Regions from separate parts of the Metabacillus hrfriensis genome, predicted to be linked through region 2. Evidence: riboswitches for the same ligand, from Rfam matches in the RefSeq annotation. Region 2 holds a riboswitch; the other holds the start of a gene.
What was found. A riboswitch is a leader RNA that binds a small molecule or an ion and turns the genes downstream of it on or off. The one in region 2 is predicted to bind S-adenosylmethionine.

Region 1 (9,494 bases), 2.1 Mb from region 2:
TCTATTTGACCCTTATTTACAGCAAGGATGCCTGAGCGAATAATCTCAGACATATACGCACCTGAATTTAACGAAAAAGCAATTATAACAAACACGGCAATCGGAATAGAGTTTGATTTAAACGCCCATCCATATTGATCTGCCATTGTGTCATATACCATTGGAATACCTAAATAAATGACCATAATATGAAGCAAGATGGGTGTACCTCTGAAAAAAGAAACATAGAATTCTGCAATGCGATGAATAAACTTGATCTTATACATTCGAATTACAGCAATAATTAGACCTATTCCCAACCCTGCCAGTAATGGAACAATCGTGACTGTAAGTGTCAAAGGCAAAGCTTTAATTATTTCAAGGAATGCAGTAAAGATAAAAAGAGCATCAATAACCACCAATTTCCCTCCTTTTTAATTTGCTGTAATCCCATAGTCATGTCTCTGAAGATGAATTTCTGATTTTTTAAATCCTTTTTCAAGCAATATGGCGATAATATAGTAGATAATAGATAAGGATATATAGACCTCTAACGCATGGGCTGTTGCAGCAATCAGAGTATCACCCCTGCCAAGCATATCCATTACTCCAATTGTAAACGCCAGGGATGTGTCTTTTAGAAAACCAATGACAGAGTTCCCGAAATTGGGGAATGCAATTAAAAGTGCCTGTGGCAGAATAATTCGATAGAACGTTTGTCTTTTATTCATTCCAATACTATATGCAGCTTCTTCCTGACCTTTTTCTACGTTTGCTGCACTGCCGCGGATAATTTCAGAAAATGTTGCACCGCTGCTTAACGCATAGGTTATTATCACGAAGTTCATAGGGTTCATTCGGGTAATATCAACACCTACAACCTGCAGGATTGCTGGTAAACCATAGTAAATTAAGAACAATTGAATGATGATGGGTGTACCCCGCATAAATGATACAAATAGGATAGCCGTGCGATTTAAACCTGGAATTTTATATATTCGGGGGATCGCAATGATAAAACCTATAACGATCCCAAAAAGGATGGAGAACACTAATATAAACAATGTAATGTGCAAATATGAAAGCAATTTTGGAATAAAATCCAGGATAAGGGTTAAATCAAATGCTTTACCCATTATTCAATCCCCCCTTTAATTTGATTCAACTGAATAATCATCTCCAAGCCACTTTTTGCTCAGATTAGCCAGCGTTCCATTTTCTTTAAGCTGCTTAAGCGCTTCATCAACTTGTTCCTTCAACTCCGATTCAGCCTTATTAAACAAGAAATACACCTTAGAATTAATAATGATATCACCAACAACCTTTTGTTCTGCATCAACAGCTTTATTGCTGAAATCTACCGCAAATGGCGTGGCAAGTGTTGCATCCACACGGCCATTTTTCAACTGAGTTGTTGCATCGTCTGATCCCTGCCCGGCATAAACAATGTTGATCTTATTGCTGTGTTCATTATTGTATTTCTCCAAAAAGACAGCCGCGTTGCTTGTTGCGCCGACAATGATTTTTCTGCCATGTAAGTCGTCAAGTGATTCAACATCATCAGTATCCACATTGACAGTGATATAAAGCGGCGAATAATTGTATGTTTCATCATTAAATAAGAATTTCTTTTTTCTTTCTTCATTCTGAGCCATATTATGGGCAATCATATCAATCTTCTTCGTTTCGAGACTTAAGAGAAGATTAGAGAATTCCATGGTTTTAAAATCAAATTCATATTCAGGTAAGAGCTTATCAATGGCACGGATAACTTCCACGTCATACCCTGTTAATTTCCCGTTTTCATCAATAAAACAAATGTTGGGAAACTGGGTCCCGGTTCCAACAATCACTTTTTTCACTTCACCGGTTTTATCTTCACCTTCAGCATTTGTCGTTGGTTTTTCACCGCATCCTGCTGTTATTGTAAGTAAAAGGATAAGTAGAAAGATAGATCCTATTTTTCTCATTCCAGCCTCCTGATTAACCGTTTTTAGTTGGCTACTGTATAATCTGCTCCAAGCCATTTGGTGCTCAGTTCAGTCAACGTTCCATCTTTTTTGATTTCCTTTAATGCTCCATCTACTTTATCCCTAAGTTCCGTGTCGCCTTTTTGAAGTAAAAAGAACACTTTTGAATTAGATAATGCTGGACCGACGACTTTTTGCTGTGCATCTGCAGCATCATTTAGAAAATCAACTGCAAATGGAGTGCTGATGGTTGCATCTGCTCTTCCCGTTTTAAGCTGCGTTTTTGTATCATCTGATCCTTGCCCAGAATAAACAATATTGATTTTTCCGCCATTCTCTTTATTGTACTTTTCAATCAGTACGGCAGAATTGCTTGTCGCACCAACAATCACTTTCTTTCCTGCTAGATCCTTAACGGACTTAATGTCCTGATTATCTTGATGAACGACAACATTGAGAGGAAACACATTATAAGGTTCATTGTTGAATAGAAATTTTTCCTTCCTTTCTTCATTGACTTCCATTTGGTGGGCAATAAGATCAATTTTTTTAGTCTCAAGGCTTAACAGCAGATTTGAAAACTCCATCGTTTTGAACTCAAATTCATAATCTGGGAGACGTTTATCAATTTCACGGACTAGCTCTACGTCATATCCTGTTAGTCTTCCTTTGTCATCCAAGAAGCAAATGTTAGGAAACTGTGTACCTGTCCCCACTATAATTTTCTTCACTTCATTCTCAGCCTCTACTTTGCCGCCAGATGCCTTGTCAGAGGTAGAACCGCATCCTGTAAGGAAAATTCCTAACGCAATTATGGCTGCACTTATATTAAGTTTTTTCATATTTTTCTCCTGTTTGATTTAGTAGAAGTAATCAGTTACCCAGTCCTTTTAATCTAAAATTAATAAATTTATATATTTCTTCAGCCTTATCTAACCGTAATATCTCTTCCGGCAATCAGACTTTCTATTAGAGTGAAATCTTTTTCGATTACGCCCCGGAAAGTATAATTAAAACCAATTTCAACTACAGGTACGTGGCGAATGCCATACTTAAGTTCAAGAATATCTCTCAGATGGTCTTTTCCTTCTACATCAACCACTGTGTACTCATACTCATTTTTTCCGAAAAATTCTTTTATCTCATCGCAATAGTGACATCCTTTTCTGCTCCATAAAATAATCTTGCTTTGCTGTGTCATGGTAATCCTCCCTACGAATTTAAAGATTTTGTGATAATTCATGAACAAGTTCCTTTTTCAAAAACACGCCTTTTCCTTCTTCTCCGTAGTCCCTTTCGTAAAATCGGACGTAACCATTTCTCTCATACATTTCAATTAACCAAGGATGACGATCTGAAGTTCCAAGTGCAACTGCCTTTGCATTTAAACGGTCTCTTAATATGTCCTCTTCAACATACTGCAATATCCTTTTTCCATATCCCTTTCCTTTAAATTCTGTATCCACTGCAAACCACCAAACACATGGAAGATCCGTAATTTCTTCAAATCGTCTGATTGTAATCGTTGATACAATCGATTGGTCTACTTCTAAAACATAACAAGTGTGCTGTATGATGTTTTGTTTTACGAGCTCTAAATCTGCTGTAGCTGCAGGAAATTTAATGTTCAGCTTTCTAATAGGTTCATAGGCTCTCAGTGTCAATCCCAAGAGCTCTTCTGCATCTTCGAGTCTCGCTAATCTATATATATGACTCATCATTTCACCCCTGTATTCAATTGCTCTGCTTGATTTATGGATGCCGTATATCTGTTTTCAGGTTTTTTAAGGCCCAAATTTCCCCGGAGGGTGTCTTTCTCATATTCATTTCGGAAGAGGCCTCTATTCTGCAAAATAGGGACAACTTCGTTTGCAAAATCATCTAAACCGTCAGGCATGACAGCACTTCCAATCATAAAACCATCTGCAGCTCCTTCTTCAAACCACCTTTGAATCAGGTTTGCAATTTTTATAGGTGTACCCGTAAACTGACTCTTGGGTGTTGTCACTCTCAATGCAACCTCACGGAGTGTCAGATTTTCTTCTTTACCCATTTTTTTAATCCGGTCTGTCGTACTCTGAAAGCTGTTTTTACCGATATCGCCTAACTCCGGAAACGGATCATCCAAAGGAAACTTTGAAAAATCGTAATGATCAAAAAATCTTCCTAAATAATCAATCGCATTTTCAATGGTTACTAAACTTGCAATCTCCCGGTATTTCTTCTCCGCTTCCTCTTCCGTCCTTCCAATGATTGGACTAATTCCAGGGAAGATTAGTATGTCATCAGCAGCTCTCCCATGTTCCACTGCTTTTTGTTTTACTTTTTGATAGAATTCTTTTGCCTGTTCAATTGATTCATGTCCAGTAAACACAGCATCTGCCTCTTTAGCGGCTAAGTTAATGCCAGCTTCCGACGAGCCTGCTTGAAAAACGACTGGATGCCCTTGCTTGGACCGGTCTATATTCAGCGGTCCTGCAATAGAGAAATATTCACCCTCATAATTGATGCGGTGCAATTTATCAGGATTAAAAAATACACCGGATTCTTTATCTCTTATAAAAGCATCGTCTTCCCAGGAATCCCATAATCCTCTTATTACTTCCAGGTATTCTCCTGCAATTTTATAGCGATCAGCATGAGTTGGATGTACTTTTTTGCTGTAATTTAAGGCTGAGCCTTCAAGCGGTGATGTAACAGCATTCCATCCTGCACGGCCGTCGCTTATTTTATCCAGAGATGCGAATTGTCTGGCTACGGTATATGGTTCGCTGTATGAAGTGGAAAGTGTTCCTACTAAACCTATACGCGAAGTAACAGAAGCAAGACTTGAAAGAATGGTGATTGGTTCAAAACGATTCAAAAAGTGAGGCAGAGATTTTTCATTTATAAACAGTCCATCTGCAATAAATATTAGATCAAACTTTGCATCTTCTGCTTTTACCGCCATTTCTTTATAAAACTGGAAATTCACACTGGCATCTGCAGTTGCATTTGGGTGCCTCCAAGAAGACATGTTGCCTCCTGCACCGTGTAATAGGGCGCCTAGTTTTAATTGTTTTATCGTCATTCAGTTCCCACCTTTGTCAAAAATTTATCTGAATCCACATCTCCTTCTGTAAAAGCTTCACCTAAAAGTGAAAAACTTTTTTGTTTAGCCTCAACATCCACTAGAGGGGTTGAAACAATGATTTCATTTATCCCCAGACTGTTTTGCAATTCTAAAACCTGTCTTCTTACCGTTGCTTTTGAACCGTATATAATTGCGGCAACTTGTTCTTCTATGGAGTAAGATTCACCAGCCTGTTCTGCAAATTTTTCTGCTTGTTCAATGCTTTTAACCGTTACATGTCGTCCGCTTTCCAGATTTACTCTTATCAATTTACTCTCACCCCTGAGATTTTCTGCTTCACGATCCGTATCCGCAACTATGATAGATAACGCTAAATGAAAGTCTTGATTGTTACCTCCCCCATTAAGGTAGGCTTGCAGTGATTTTTTCAGTTCATTTGGATCACCGTTAATAAATTGTGCATAAACGAATGAAATGTTCAATACTGCTGCTAACTTCGCACTATTCTCACTGGCTCCCAGGAGAAAAAGATGCGCTGGTTCAGGAGGAATAGGATAAGCTTTCACACCGTATAGCTCGTGTTTCTCATGTAAGCTGTTATGCATGAGACTTTTTAAATCACTTAATTTCTCTTGAATGCTTTGACCACCTTTCAAAAGATTTTGCTGAAGCGCTCTTGTGGAAAGGGGCAGGCCGCCCGGAGCTTTTCCTATTCCCAAATCCACTCTTCCTGGAGCTAAAGATGACAAAACGTTGAAGATTTCAGCGACTTTATATGGACTGTAATGTTGAAGCATAACTCCGCCAGAACCTATTCGAATCTGTTTGGTTTTTGCCAGAAGGTAGGAAATGAGAGCTTCTGGCGCAGAGCCAGCTAATTCCTCTGAATTATGATGCTCAGATACCCAAAAACGGTGATAACCCCATTTCTCTGCAAGTATTGCCAGATCCACTGTTTGTTTTAACGCATCTGCTGCTGTATCATTTTCTCCAATCGGACTTTGATCAAGAATGCTCAATTTTATTGACACACTTTCTTCCCCCCTTGTTTATTTCTTTTCCTCACAGCCCTATTTAATGTGCCTCTAGAAGTCCAGTCAGCAAAAGAAGCTGCAAAAAAGGCCCCCCAGATAAGAATGCATATCTTATCTGGGGCGCCTCCGGTTGACCAGTGGGCAATTCTTTATTCTTTCAATTCTTTAAATTATGAAATTTTAGATCCATTGAAAGAATATTATTCTTATTTTTCCGATAAATCAAGTTGGTTTTATAAAAATATTTTCGGACTATACAAAGGTCTACTAATCAAGATAAAAAGTCAGCTGTTTCCTGTTCTTCCTTGTTCTGCGTTTTTTCACGCAAACTGATTTTCCGGAAATTCCAGACCTAAGCTCTCTCGAAGAGTGACACCTTCATACTCCGATCGAAATAAACCCCTTTCTTGAAGAATAGGAACAGCTAATTCTATAAAGTAATCAGTTGTCTATAGTCCATCGATAAAGAGTCTTTATTAATTATTAATTATTTATGATTTCTTCAACCGGTTTTTTTACTGGGATTTTGGTTCCGCCAAATTCCTTCTTTATGAATTCCTGAACTTCTTTCGAATGATATATACTGCTTAATTTTTTAAAATTTTCATTTTTTTCGTTTTCTTTTTGAGTAACAAGAATATTAATATTTGCCTGTGTATCTTGATTGACCTCTTCATGGTAAATAGAATCTTTAATAGAATTCAATCCAGCATCAAGAGCAATGCTGTTTCCAATTAAGGAGGCATCTACATCGGGAAGAGACCGCGCTGTAGATGATCCGTCTACTGGAACAAATTTAATATTTTTCGGGTTTTCTACAATATCTTGAATCGTTCCAAATGAATCAAAATCATCCTTTAACGTAATGACACCTGCATTTCGCAATACGCGTAGAGCTCGAGCTGTATTTGCCGGATCATTAGGAATGGCTATTCCAGCATTTTCCGGAATTTCTTCAAGTGACTTCAAGCGTTTAGAATAAATACCCATTGGTTCTAAATAAGTTGTTGCTATTGCGGCTAAATCTGCATTTTTACTTTTCACATAATCTTGAAAATATGATAGTGATTGAAAAGCATTTACATCAAGGATTCCGTCATTTGTAGCCTCATTAATTTGCAGGCCGTCATTAAATTCTTTTACTTCAATCTCAATTCCGGCTTCTTTGGCTGCTTTTGATTTTGAAATAAAGTTCCATACTTGAGCATCTGATCCAGATGAACCTACGACAATTTTGTTGTTTTCAGATGCATTTGAGTTTATGTTGCATCCTGATAAAATAATGAATATGATTCCGGCTAGAAGTGTAATCGATAATTTTTTCATTTTTGTTTTCTCCCTTTTTCATTTTTTTTAAATCCTTAATATTGCGAGTTCTCACCGCCCATCAAAAATTGCGTAAAATAAAAACCCTTTCTAAAATAAGAAAGAGTTTCGGATTAAACGAATATCTCATCTTATCTTTCAAGCACTTTCATGCTTGCTGGAATTAGCACAGTACTTTTATATAAGCCTGTTGCCGAGGTTTCATAGGGCCATTCCCTCCACCTCTCTAAATAAGAATATATGTTTTTTTCATCCATTAATGGATTCATCACTCCTTAATTAATCATGTTAAATGAACGAAAGGCTTCCATCTCAAGTTCTCAGGGTACTTGAGTGAAAGCCTCTGGTTATCCAGTGAGCGCTGTAATTGAAAAATTTGTTAATATTAAATTAATACAATAAATCATATGTGTCAAGTCGGAATTAAAAATAATAATTACTTTCTATACTGCATTGATTAAATCAATTATGCCTAATACACATTGTAATTACTGTTTATTTCTTGTATTAAGGGCATAAAAATTTATTCCTAATAACATTGCAATTCTTATCTCCTCCCAAAATTCTCTCTTTGAAAAATAGGAAAAAGAAAAATTGGTTTATTCATATTTACTCACATCAAGGTTGATTTAACTTTCTATTTGTTAATAAAAAAGACACCCCTATTTTTTGCTGCGTTGAAGGTAACTTCACGTGCAAATAGAAGAGTGTCTTTTTGAAAAACTATCAAACTGCTTTTAAAAAAGAATCGTTTTCACTTGATTTGTTTTAATTTTCGATTGTACTTTATTTTCTTCCACCTCTATAACTTCAGAACATTTTTCATTAAGATTTGCCGTATATGCTTGTTGAATAGAACGGTTTATTTTAAATGAAACGACCTTTTCTTCGTCGGTTGGATTATAGAAACGCAATACGAATTGATCATCCTTTTCGGCTTTCTTCAAAGTACTTAAAACAGAATCCTGATGTACTTCTTTTATAAAGCTGAAAGAGGCCGGCGTTTTAACATCCGCTGTATTAAGTTTCATTGCATTAAATGGAATTTTGTTATAGAGATCAATTGGTGTTAAGTACTCTTTAGCCATCCGTGCAGCATTAGCTTTTAATGCAGATTGCTGATGTGTAACAATCGCAAACTCTAACGTTAGTTTTCCAAGCATTTGTGAGTCTGGAGTAGGTAATTTAATTCCAGAAGGACGGCCCGGCCTTCTGAGCAGTTCTTCCTTACCCAGCACTCCTACACCTCTGAACAAGGTTATAGCAATTGTGTCGTATGCTTCACCGACAATCTCATACTCTCTTGTACTATTTGTTAGTACACTCACACCATATGCTTCATTGGATAGACTAACAAAACTTAACATTGGATAAATGGAATCTGGACGTTCATCCCATTCTTCCTGCTCCCAAATATCCATTGCACTATCGTAAACATCACGTTTCAAACAACCAAATTGGTTATCAGATACAGAAAATGCTGAAGCAATTCCCGTTGGAATTAACGCTCTTAAACGATGATCTTTAGCGTGATTATCTATCTCAAGCTTGATTTCAATAATTGGCTTGTGATTTGGAATGGTGAGTTTAATATGCACATCTGCAGAGCTATCTAAAATATGATCTTTTCTCTTATTTAGATCTTCTGGAATTGCAAGGGTATAACGAATATCTATAGTAGCCTCATACTGCCCCTGTTTAATTTCAACGTCCGCCTTTACGTTGTTACTATAGATTAGCGTTTCATCTCTTAATGGAGAAAAGTCATATTCATCTCCATCATCCCCTCCATCTTCAAGTAACAGAACATCGTTGAAGGTCTTGTTTAACTTCTTATCAAAAATATTCAACGAACCATTTGAATTTACGCTGATTTCGTAGAAATCTGTTGTAACTTCACTTTTTGGAGAAATTGAATTTTTCATTTCCCCATCATTTTCAACTATAAAATAGGTTTTATAGCCTAATGCAGGAAATTGGTCTTTTAATTGAACGGTATATTTAATAAAGGGATCATAGTTTCCGTAATGAACGATTTGACGGTCAATTAACCCAGGATCAATAACAACGCTGTCTATTACTTCAAACTCAATTTCCTTTGACATTTCATCA
Region 2 (9,494 bases):
GTTCCAAGTATCGGCAGAATATCCACAATGACTATCAAAAGAGACAAGACCACTGTGTAGGGAACTCCCAGGATGGAAAGACCTGCAAACGCCATCACAAAAGTCAGAGCACTTAAAAAAATCTGCGCTTTTACAAAACCAATACCCGCTTTATTTAATTCTTCCAGGACAAGGGTGAGTTTCTCTTTCGTTTTCTCAGTTAAACTGTCTGCAATCATTCTTTTTAATCGCGGAAGCTCAAGGCTGAATAAATATAAGGCGATTAGATAGATCAGGATTTCAAACATAAAACCAGGAAGAAAGGCGATAAAATCAAGCAAGCTGTTTAAAAAACCATTCACGCCTTCTTCAAACGATTTAAGTCCGGCTGTAAACGATTCCTCAAGTGATTGAACAACTCCTCGCGGAATGGTTTCCTGCACTTGTTCCCATTTCGTTAATGTGGGCTGAATGATGCTTGCATAAACCTCTTTAATGATTTCAGGGAGACTCGATGCAAATGACACAAATTGATCAAAGACAACCTTAACTGTAAAGTAGCCAATCATCCCCAGCAGTGCAACATAAGCTGTAAATGCGGCAAAAACGGCAAGACCGCGTCCGAATTTCAAGTGTTTTTGCAGCCTTTGCACAGCCCCATCCAGTAAGAGCGCAGTAATTAATGCGAATAGAAGAGATAGGCTTAGCGGCAAAAGGATCATGACTACAACGATCAAAATACAGAGCAAAATCCATTTTTTCTTGTTCACCTTTTCGTTTCCCCTTTTAATATATATGCGTGTTCCTTTTATTATAATCTATTAAAAGGAAATCAAGTTATATACTAAAAAAAAAAGCAAGCCACGGCAGCCTGCTTTTAAAGTTAATTATCGCGAAAAAGCTGTTTTTGCGGCGGCTTTTATCAATACAAACCAGCCTATTACCAGGAAGACCCCGCCGGCTCCAAATAAATAAGCAAAATACTGAAGGGCCTGATTGCCTGCAAACTCAAAAACAAGTTTGATAAACTCGTCGCGGACAACTGGAATGAACAGAAGGACAGCAGCCAATCCAATCGCGGCATATCCTCCTATTAAACCAAAGCGGTAAAACAAACTGCCGATCAAAAAGAAGCCGGCCAATAAGAAAAAACAGATAGCGCCGTCAATAAAGAAATTGACTAGATACAGATTTTCATATCCAAGAAACTTTGAAAAGTAATAAATCTTCAGATCTGCTCGAACCATACTTGATTCCATTCCTTCAAGCACCATGATCAAAAGAGTATGCGCAGCCGCCATAAATATAGCAAGCAAAAGGAGAAAGAGACTCGTGGCTGCATAATAATTTTTTCTGGTTGACCCCATTTTGATGCTGAACGGATACGTCTCTTTTACAGTCAGAAACCCGGCAATGGCACTGAAAATATAAACCGCTATTCCGCTTGAGACCGTCAGATTCCCACCAGTTGAAAGCTGAATGCCAAAGGAAAGAGCCATGCAGCTGATCAGGATCGTCCAGAAAATCGTGAGTGAATTTCGAATATCCAATACTTCAAACAGTAAGATTCCGCGACATTGTCTCATCATGCAGAAACCCCGCCTTTCGGTTTTGCTGTTAAATAAACCATTAAATCCTGAACCGGCACATGTTCAACCTGCAATCCAGCTTCATTAGCTTCCATGCGGTTTTCTCCGTACAGGACGGCCTGTTCCATACTTCCAAATGATTTGCGGTAAACAACGTTTTTGTTTTTTACAAATTCTGAAACGGCGGCTGAAGATCCATTGACCACAAATGATTCCTCTCTCAGTTCATCTGTATTTTTCTGCATCAGCAGCCTGCCTTCAGATACAATCAGCACTTCTTCCAGCAGACGGGTGATTTCGTCTATTAAATGAGTGGATAAAATTAATGTCCTCGGATATTCTTCGTACTCTTCCAAAAGCAAATCATAAAACTTGCTTCTGGCTGCTGCATCAAGTCCGATATACGGCTCATCAAATATCGTAATCGGCGATCTGCTTGCAAGACCAACTGTTATGCCCAGCGCAGATTCCATTCCCTTTGATAAAGTTTTGATTTTCAAATTTTCATTCAGATAAAAATCCTCAAGCAGTTTTTCAGCCGTTTCCCGGTTCCAATTAGGATAAAAGTAATTTGCAATCTTAAGGATATCTTTTATCTTTAACCCTTTTTTAAAATTTTCGCTTTCATTGATCAAACAGATTGACTCCGTTATTTCTTGATTTTCAAATGGCTTTTGGCTGTTAATTAAGACTGATCCCCCGGTAGGCATAATCTGTCCGGCAAGAATTTGCATCAATGTAGTTTTACCGGCTCCATTCCTGCCCAGCAGTCCGTAAATCTTATTTTCTTCAAGCTGCAGGGTGATGCCGTCAAGCGCTCTTTTTTTGCCATAAACCTTCGTTAATCCGCTAATGTTAACGTTCATTAAGACCGCTCCCCTTTTCAAGCATTTCTTTTAGGTCGTTTACACTGATATTCAGTTTTGCCGCTTCAGATTTCAGCGGCAAAATAAATGCTTCATAAAATTGCTCTTTACGCTTTTGAACCAGCTTCCCCTTTGCCCCTTCAGCCACAAACATTCCAATCCCTCTCTTCTTAAAAAGAATGCCTTTCTCCACTAATTGATTGATTCCCTTTGCCGCTGTTGCCGGATTAATTTGATAATGTGCCGCAAACTCATTTGTTGATGGAATTCTTTCTCCTTCCTGAACCATTCCATTGATGATGTCATCTTCAATCTGTTCTGCTATTTGCTGAAATATTGGCCTGTCGGTATCTAAAAATGGATTCATATGACCCCTCTTTCGGTTCACTTGTTAGTTGGTTAGTTACTTATGTAATCAACTATACATCTAAATGTAAAACATTGTCAACAAGAACATCCTTTTTTTAGAAAAAATGGGTTCGGTCCTAAATAAAAAAGACGATCCCTTAATGGGATCGCCTGTTTTATGATATTTTCTCAAATGTAACCTTGACCACTTTTTTGGTTTTTTCATTATATTCAACGAAAACAAGCACTTGAAACGTTTTATTCTTTTCCTTCAGCGTAAGCTTGAACGTTTCGATTGAAGTTTCTTTTTTTCTCTTTTTTCCTACGTGCAGGTAGTCTGTGATTTGAGCACCAGGGTATTTTTCCATGGTCTTGCGCATAGCAATTCTTCCGTACTCTTCATAAGAAAGAACTTTAGTTTCTGCATGCGCATGAACAGAAAACGCGGTCGTACTTCCTGCCAAACAGAAAATCAGTAAGATGTTCAGCCAGCTCTTCATTTTTACAATCCCTTCTTTCTTTTTGGCTGTGTTCGCAAAAATTGTTGTTTTCAATTTCACGTTTATCAGGTCATATCGTGCTCTTTTCTTTATAATCTTTCGAAGTTTTTCTGTCAGGGTGCGATTTAATAAACAAAATACAAATGAAAAGCAACAATCTTTTAGAAAAGAGCCTTCTTTTTCATAGGGTTTGTAAATGAATGAATTCTATGCAGACATCTCTTTGATCATAAACACTTGCTCCGCTTTTTCAATGAAACCCTCTTTTTCTAAGATTTCATGGACCAGCTGATTGGATTTCGATAGATTGACAGCCGTCCTGTTAATCTCTTCTGTGTTTGAAAATGCGAATGCTTCATGAAGCAGCGTGCGCAGAACAGCTTCTTTCTCTTGATGTTCAGGATGTGCCTCACATTGAAATAAAAGGATTCCTGATAGCGCTCCATCATCATCATATTTCCGTTTTGACAGGGCAAAGCCAATGATTTCACCCTTTTCGTCTAATGCAAGAATGGATTCACCGTCCCTTATGTTCTGCCACTGCACCTGCCAAGGCGTAAGCTTGTTATAAAAAGAGACATCCTGTACGTCCCTCGGCTTTTTAACCTGGACACGGAATCTGCCTTTTGGTTCTTCGAACTTTAGAGGAGCTGAAAGACCAAGGTGTGCAATCCGGTCCACAACCTGATAGCCCATTTTTTCATAAAGCTTTATCGCACGATCATTATGAGAGACGGCTTCAAGAGTAGCAGTGTCTACATTTTCTTTTTCATAAATAGACAAAACCTCTTCCATCAGCTTTAACCCGACCCCTTTGCTTCGGTACTCAGGAGCAACACCTGTACCGCCATTCCATGCTATTTTTTTGCCGTCAATGGTTCTGATTCCATTCAGAACCAGTCCAACCGGCTTTGAATCGTGAAAAGCTACAACAGATAATGCCGGCGAAAGATTTTCAAGCACCATTCGGTTAAAAAAATTCTCAAGGGACAGCGTCATATCAAAGTAATATCCCTCAAAGCCTTTATTCCATGCGGTTAAAGCTTCTTCAAGCGTACATTGAGACAATCTCTTAATTGTGATCATACCGCGCCCCATTTCTCATTAGCTTCCCAAAATTCATCTGCTAATACACCCATTAGGATATTGTCGTGAAACTCCCCTTCATAAAAAAGCTCTCCCCGTATAACGCCTTCCTGCTTAAAGCCTAATTTCTCATAGGAGCGTTTTGCTCTTGCGTTGTAGTGATAAACATTTAGTCCTATCCGGTATAATCCCAAATGGTGAAAGCCATGCTCAAGGATTAATTTCATCGCTTCAGTGCCAAAACCATGTCCGCGATGCTTTTCATCGTTCAGGGCAATTCGTACACTTGCATTCCGGTTTAAGAGATCGATATCCATCAGGGCAAGATCTCCTATTGCTTCATCTGTTTCATTCCGTACAATCACAAGATCCATTCGTGTTTTATCCAGCGCAAAGCTTTCATAAGCCTGCTCTATTTTCTCCATTGTAAAAAACGTTTGTGTACCAGTAAGCCTTCTAATCTCTTTGTCCTGCACACTTTTAAAAATCATCTCGAAGTCGTCTTTTCTAAAAGGACGCAGGTATATATTTTCTCCTTGTAAAAACCTCATGCAGATCCCCCTTTTTCTAAGTACATGAAGATCATTTCTTCTAAGGCACGGATTTGTTCTTGATAAGGGTAATTCCTGCCTATTACTGAATAGTGAAGACAAATGCCGTCTATGGTTCCCCATACCATAGAAGATATGAGCGATGGATCCGTCTCTTTGTTGAATTCATTCTGCCTTATGCCTTCTTCGATGATTTCAACAAGCAGCACTTGATAAACGTCGTCATACCGGTCTGTCATGACTTTCTTAAGTTCTTCATCACGGCCAGAATGAATCCAGAATTCAAGGTGAACACCGATCATTTTCTGCCACTTTTGAGATAGCTCAATTTCCGCATAGTTTTTGAAAAACTGGTGAAGTTTTTCTTTTGCAGTTCCTCTCTCTAGAAAACTTCTTTTCAGTTTTGCGATATTCTGCTCTGTCCGCATCTGCATCAGCTGAAGGTAAATTTCTTCCTTGCTTTTAAAATAGTTGTAGATTGCGCCTTTACTTAACCCAGATTCAGCAACAATATCGTCTATTGTTGCAAGCTGAAATCCTTTTTCTCCAAAAGCCTTAAGGGCACTTTCCAGGATATGGCGTTTCTTTTTTTCCTTATATTCATCTGAAACAATTGGAGCCACCTTTACACCTCCTTAAAAACCGACTATATAGTTTATTTTATTCCACTGTTAACGGTAAATTCAAACAATTTTGAAAAAATGTTTGTTAAATCTACCATTTGACTTTTACACAATAACCCCTTAATGTAGGAAAGGTCATTTTTTAAAAACACACATATATCTTCTTATTAAGAGAGGCAGAGGGACTGGCCCTGTGATGCCTCGGCAGCGGACTCGGATTTCCGAGTGCTGTGCCAATTCCAGCAAGCCGCGTGCTTGAAAGATAAGAAGAGGTTTATTCCATTCCGGATTTAAGATCTCTTCTGCTTTAGAAGAGATCTTTTTTTATAATAAGAAAGGTGGTACACATGGAGACAAAAGGAAATGGACTGGCATTATTGCCGTTAATCATATTTCTTGCCCTATTTGTAGGGTCTGGTATTATAACAGGCGATTTTTATAAGATGCCGATTCTTGTTGCAATTATCATTGCATCAGGAGCAGCTCTTATGATGAATCGTAAAGAGACATTCACTGCGAAGGTTGAGAATTTTGCTAAAGGGGCAGGCCATCCTGATTTGATGATTATGGTCTTTATATTTATCCTGGCCGGAGCTTTCTCTGAAGTGGCAAAAGGGATGGGTGCAGTGGAATCTACAGTCAATCTTGCGCTTTCATTTTTGCCGCAAAGCTTTTTGATTGTTGGATTATTTATCATTGGAGCTTTTATATCACTTGCAATGGGAACTTCAATGGGAACAATTGCTGCACTTGCTCCAATTGGGGTTGGCATCAGTGCAGAGGCTGATATTTCAATAGCTCTTGCTATGGCTGCCGTTATTGGCGGTGCGATGTTTGGGGACAACCTGTCTTTCATATCGGATACAACAATAGCTGCAGTTCGGACACAGCAGACGGAAATGAGAGACAAGTTCAAGGTAAACTTCTTCATCGTTTTGCCGGCTGCCATCATTACTTGTGCTGTCTTAATTGTGATTACTCTCGGCAATCAATCTCCTGTTTCACCTGGAGAATTCAGTTTCATTAAAATGCTGCCTTATATAGCCGTACTTGTAACAGCTCTTCTTGGAATGAATGTCATTATTGTTTTAACTGGGGGTATCCTGCTTAGCGGAGTTATCGGGATGTCTGATGGCAGCTATACGTTAACTGATTTTCTTCAGAAAATAACAGAAGGTATTATGGGGATGGCCGAACTGGTCATTCTTTCACTCTTAATCGGCGGTATGGTTGAACTGATTAAACGAAATGGCGGCATTCACTTTATTTTAGAAGCGATGACAAAAAGAATTTCTTCTAAAAGAGGGGCAGAATATGCCATTGCCGGTCTTGTAAGCACGACAAACCTTGCGACTGCAAATAATACCATCTCTATTATTGCAGCGGGTCCGCTGGCAAAAGATATGGCAGATAAATATGAGATTGATAAACGTAAATCTGCCAGCCTTTTGGATATTTTTTCTTGCAGTATACAGGGTTTAATCCCTTATGGCGCTCAAATGCTTACTGCCGCTCAATTTGCAAAGATTTCACCAGCTGATATCCTGCCATTCTCTTATTACCCATTCTTAATAGCCGTTATGGGTATTGCGGCTATTATTATTGGCTATCCGAAATTTAAAAAAGCCAAGTAGTTCCTGCCCGGCAGAGTCCGAAATTGGACTCTGTTTTTTCATAGATCTAAAGCGCAGGCGGATTTGTTCTGACCAAAGCTCAATGGGCCGGAGCTTTACGGTTTATTTTCCACACCCCTTTGACTTTTATAGTTTTCCTAACAAGAAAAAGAGCCGCTCATCCTATGAGCGGCTTTACTTCTTCATCAGTCCATGCAGAAGAAACTGGATCGTATATTCTTTTTCTGCTTCATCGTCCCAATCCAAATCAGGCAGAATGATGAACCTTCCGATCAGGAACCCCATAATTGTCGTAATGATCATCCGCAACACTGTTTCAGGAGGCATGTCAATCATCTCTCCTTTTTCCTGGAAGTGAATGATCAGCTTCTTCAGCTTCTCAACTGCATGTTCCTCAACGACCTTTCGGAGCTCCCCTCTGAACTCTTCATGAAAGAAAACTTCCTGGAGCAAAATCTTGATGACAGGGTGATTTTTCTTTATAAACTCATAGCGGTTTTCAAGAATGTATCTCAGCATATGTTCAAGGTCCTGATGATTTTGCTTCGTCACGTCCTGAAGAAAATTTCTCACTAAAAATGGGGCAATGGATTTAGTTATAGTCGGCATGACGATTGCAAACAGCAGGTCTTTTTTCGTTTGATAATGACGGAAAATCGTCCCCTCTGCGACTCCAGCTTTTTTAGCTATTTCACTTGTTGAGGCTGCTGCAAAGCCTTTATCTGCAAATATTTCAATGGCAGCTTCTACTACCTTTTTTTGTTTTTCACTCATCTTTACATCTTCATCTGTCAGCTTCAATAGCTCTTCAATGGAAAATTGATTGCTCATCTTTTAAAACTCCTCATTCATCTATGTCCCTATTATAAATGAAAAAGAGAACACAAGCATTACAGCCTTCTTACCTTTTTCAAAGCGAAGATATTCAGAATCAGAAATGCCAGGGAAAAACCAAGCAGAATATAGACATCCTGTGCAATGTCCTCCCACCCGTAACCCTTAATCATGATCCCCTGCAGAGCCACTGCACCGTATTTAAGCGGCATGGCATAACTAATGGACTGCAGCCACTCCGCCATCGTTTCGAGTTTAAAAAGACCTGAAAAGAACACTTGCGGCACAATGACGAGCGGGATAAATTGAAACATCTGCAGCTCATTATTAGCAAACGTAGACAGCAAGGTTCCGAGAGTCAAAGAAGTCATCGCAAGCAGAAACGTAATGAGCAGTACATAGAAATAAGGGCCTTCCATCATCATGTCCAGCACACTTATGGAGAAGGCAGAAATCAAAACGGCCTGAAAGGTAGTAAAAATACCAAATCCGATCACATACCCAAGAACCAGTTCCCAGCGTTTAAGCGGAGTCGCCATGATCCGGTCCAATGTTCCGCTTGTTCTCTCCCGCAGAAATGAAACGCCTGCAATCAGAAAAACAAAGAAAAAGATAAATACACCAATAAGAACTGGACCGATGTAATCAAAGGAAGTCATATCGTCTGATCCGTGCAAGTAGTTCACAGATGGCTGTGCTTGTTGATCCGGCTGGCCGCTTTTTTGGAGCACCCCCAGCACTGCCCGGCTTACACTCGGATCTGAGCCTTCTAATGTAATCTCTTGATTTCCTTTATCGAAAGAGATAAAGGCATCCAGGCCGTCTGCTGTTATCCATTTTTCAGGTTCATTTTCCTCATATTCTATGACTTTACTATCGTTCTCCCCGAGAACTGTCACCAATTGCTCAGGTGCTCCGTGCACGCCAATTTTAGGTGAATAGGCTTCACTGTCAAAAATAAAGTTCATCAGAGTCAGAATAAATAACGGAGCAATCAGCATCAGCGCAAGCGTCCGCTTATCCCGGAAAAATTGCTGAATGATACGCGTCACAATCGCAAGTACCCTCATTGTTTAGCACCCCCATATGCTAAAAATGCTTCTTCAATGGAGTGTGACATTGTTTCTGATTTCAACTGTTCTGGAGTTCCCGAAGCGATCAGGACTCCTTCGCGAATGAAACCAATCCTGTCACATTTTTCAGCTTCATCCATCACATGCGTTGTGACAATAATCGTCGTTCCAGTACGCCTGATGTTCTCAAGCTCCTCCCAAATTGACTGGCGCAGGATTGGGTCGATTCCCACCGTCGGCTCATCAAGGACTAGGATTTGCGGCTCATGAAGCATGGCGATCGCTAGCGAAAGGCGTCGCTTCATTCCCCCTGAATAATCTCCTGTCCGTTTCGATGCGTGCTCAGAAAGGTTAACAAGATCCATCACATACTGAATTCTCTCTTTTTTCTTCTTTCCTTTTAAACCGCTG

Region 1: linked by a shared signal. The riboswitch ahead of QLQ22_RS15505 (MetQ/NlpA family ABC transporter substrate-binding protein) and the one ahead of QLQ22_RS01225 (Na+/H+ antiporter NhaC family protein) in region 2 are both predicted to bind S-adenosylmethionine.

What each region holds. Positions count from the first base shown of each region.
Region 1 covers NZ_CP126116.1:3,147,697-3,157,190, forward strand. The annotation lists gene QLQ22_RS15460 (amino acid ABC transporter permease) at 1-398, opposite strand, end outside; gene QLQ22_RS15465 (amino acid ABC transporter permease) at 414-1,115, opposite strand; gene QLQ22_RS15470 (amino acid ABC transporter substrate-binding protein) at 1,131-1,949, opposite strand; gene QLQ22_RS15475 (amino acid ABC transporter substrate-binding protein) at 1,973-2,791, opposite strand; gene QLQ22_RS15480 (glutaredoxin family protein) at 2,878-3,150, opposite strand; gene QLQ22_RS15485 (GNAT family N-acetyltransferase) at 3,170-3,667, opposite strand; gene QLQ22_RS15490 (LLM class flavin-dependent oxidoreductase) at 3,667-5,019, opposite strand; gene QLQ22_RS15495 (LLM class flavin-dependent oxidoreductase) at 5,016-6,053, opposite strand; gene QLQ22_RS15505 (MetQ/NlpA family ABC transporter substrate-binding protein) at 6,540-7,382, opposite strand; SAM riboswitch class I at 7,511-7,619, opposite strand; gene mngB (mannosylglycerate hydrolase) at 8,120-9,494, opposite strand, start outside.
Region 2 covers NZ_CP126116.1:215,856-225,349, reverse strand. The annotation lists gene ytvI (sporulation integral membrane protein YtvI) at 1-749, opposite strand, end outside; gene QLQ22_RS01260 (hypothetical protein) at 867-1,568, opposite strand; gene QLQ22_RS01255 (ABC transporter ATP-binding protein) at 1,565-2,434, opposite strand; gene QLQ22_RS01250 (GntR family transcriptional regulator) at 2,424-2,801, opposite strand; gene QLQ22_RS01245 (DUF3889 domain-containing protein) at 2,959-3,282, opposite strand; gene QLQ22_RS01240 (GNAT family N-acetyltransferase) at 3,490-4,368, opposite strand; gene QLQ22_RS01235 (GNAT family N-acetyltransferase) at 4,365-4,919, opposite strand; gene QLQ22_RS01230 (TetR/AcrR family transcriptional regulator) at 4,916-5,542, opposite strand; SAM riboswitch class I at 5,704-5,811, shown strand; gene QLQ22_RS01225 (Na+/H+ antiporter NhaC family protein) at 5,890-7,176, shown strand; gene QLQ22_RS01220 (TetR/AcrR family transcriptional regulator) at 7,351-8,007, opposite strand; gene QLQ22_RS01215 (ABC transporter permease) at 8,067-9,080, opposite strand; gene QLQ22_RS01210 (ABC transporter ATP-binding protein) at 9,077-9,494, opposite strand, start outside.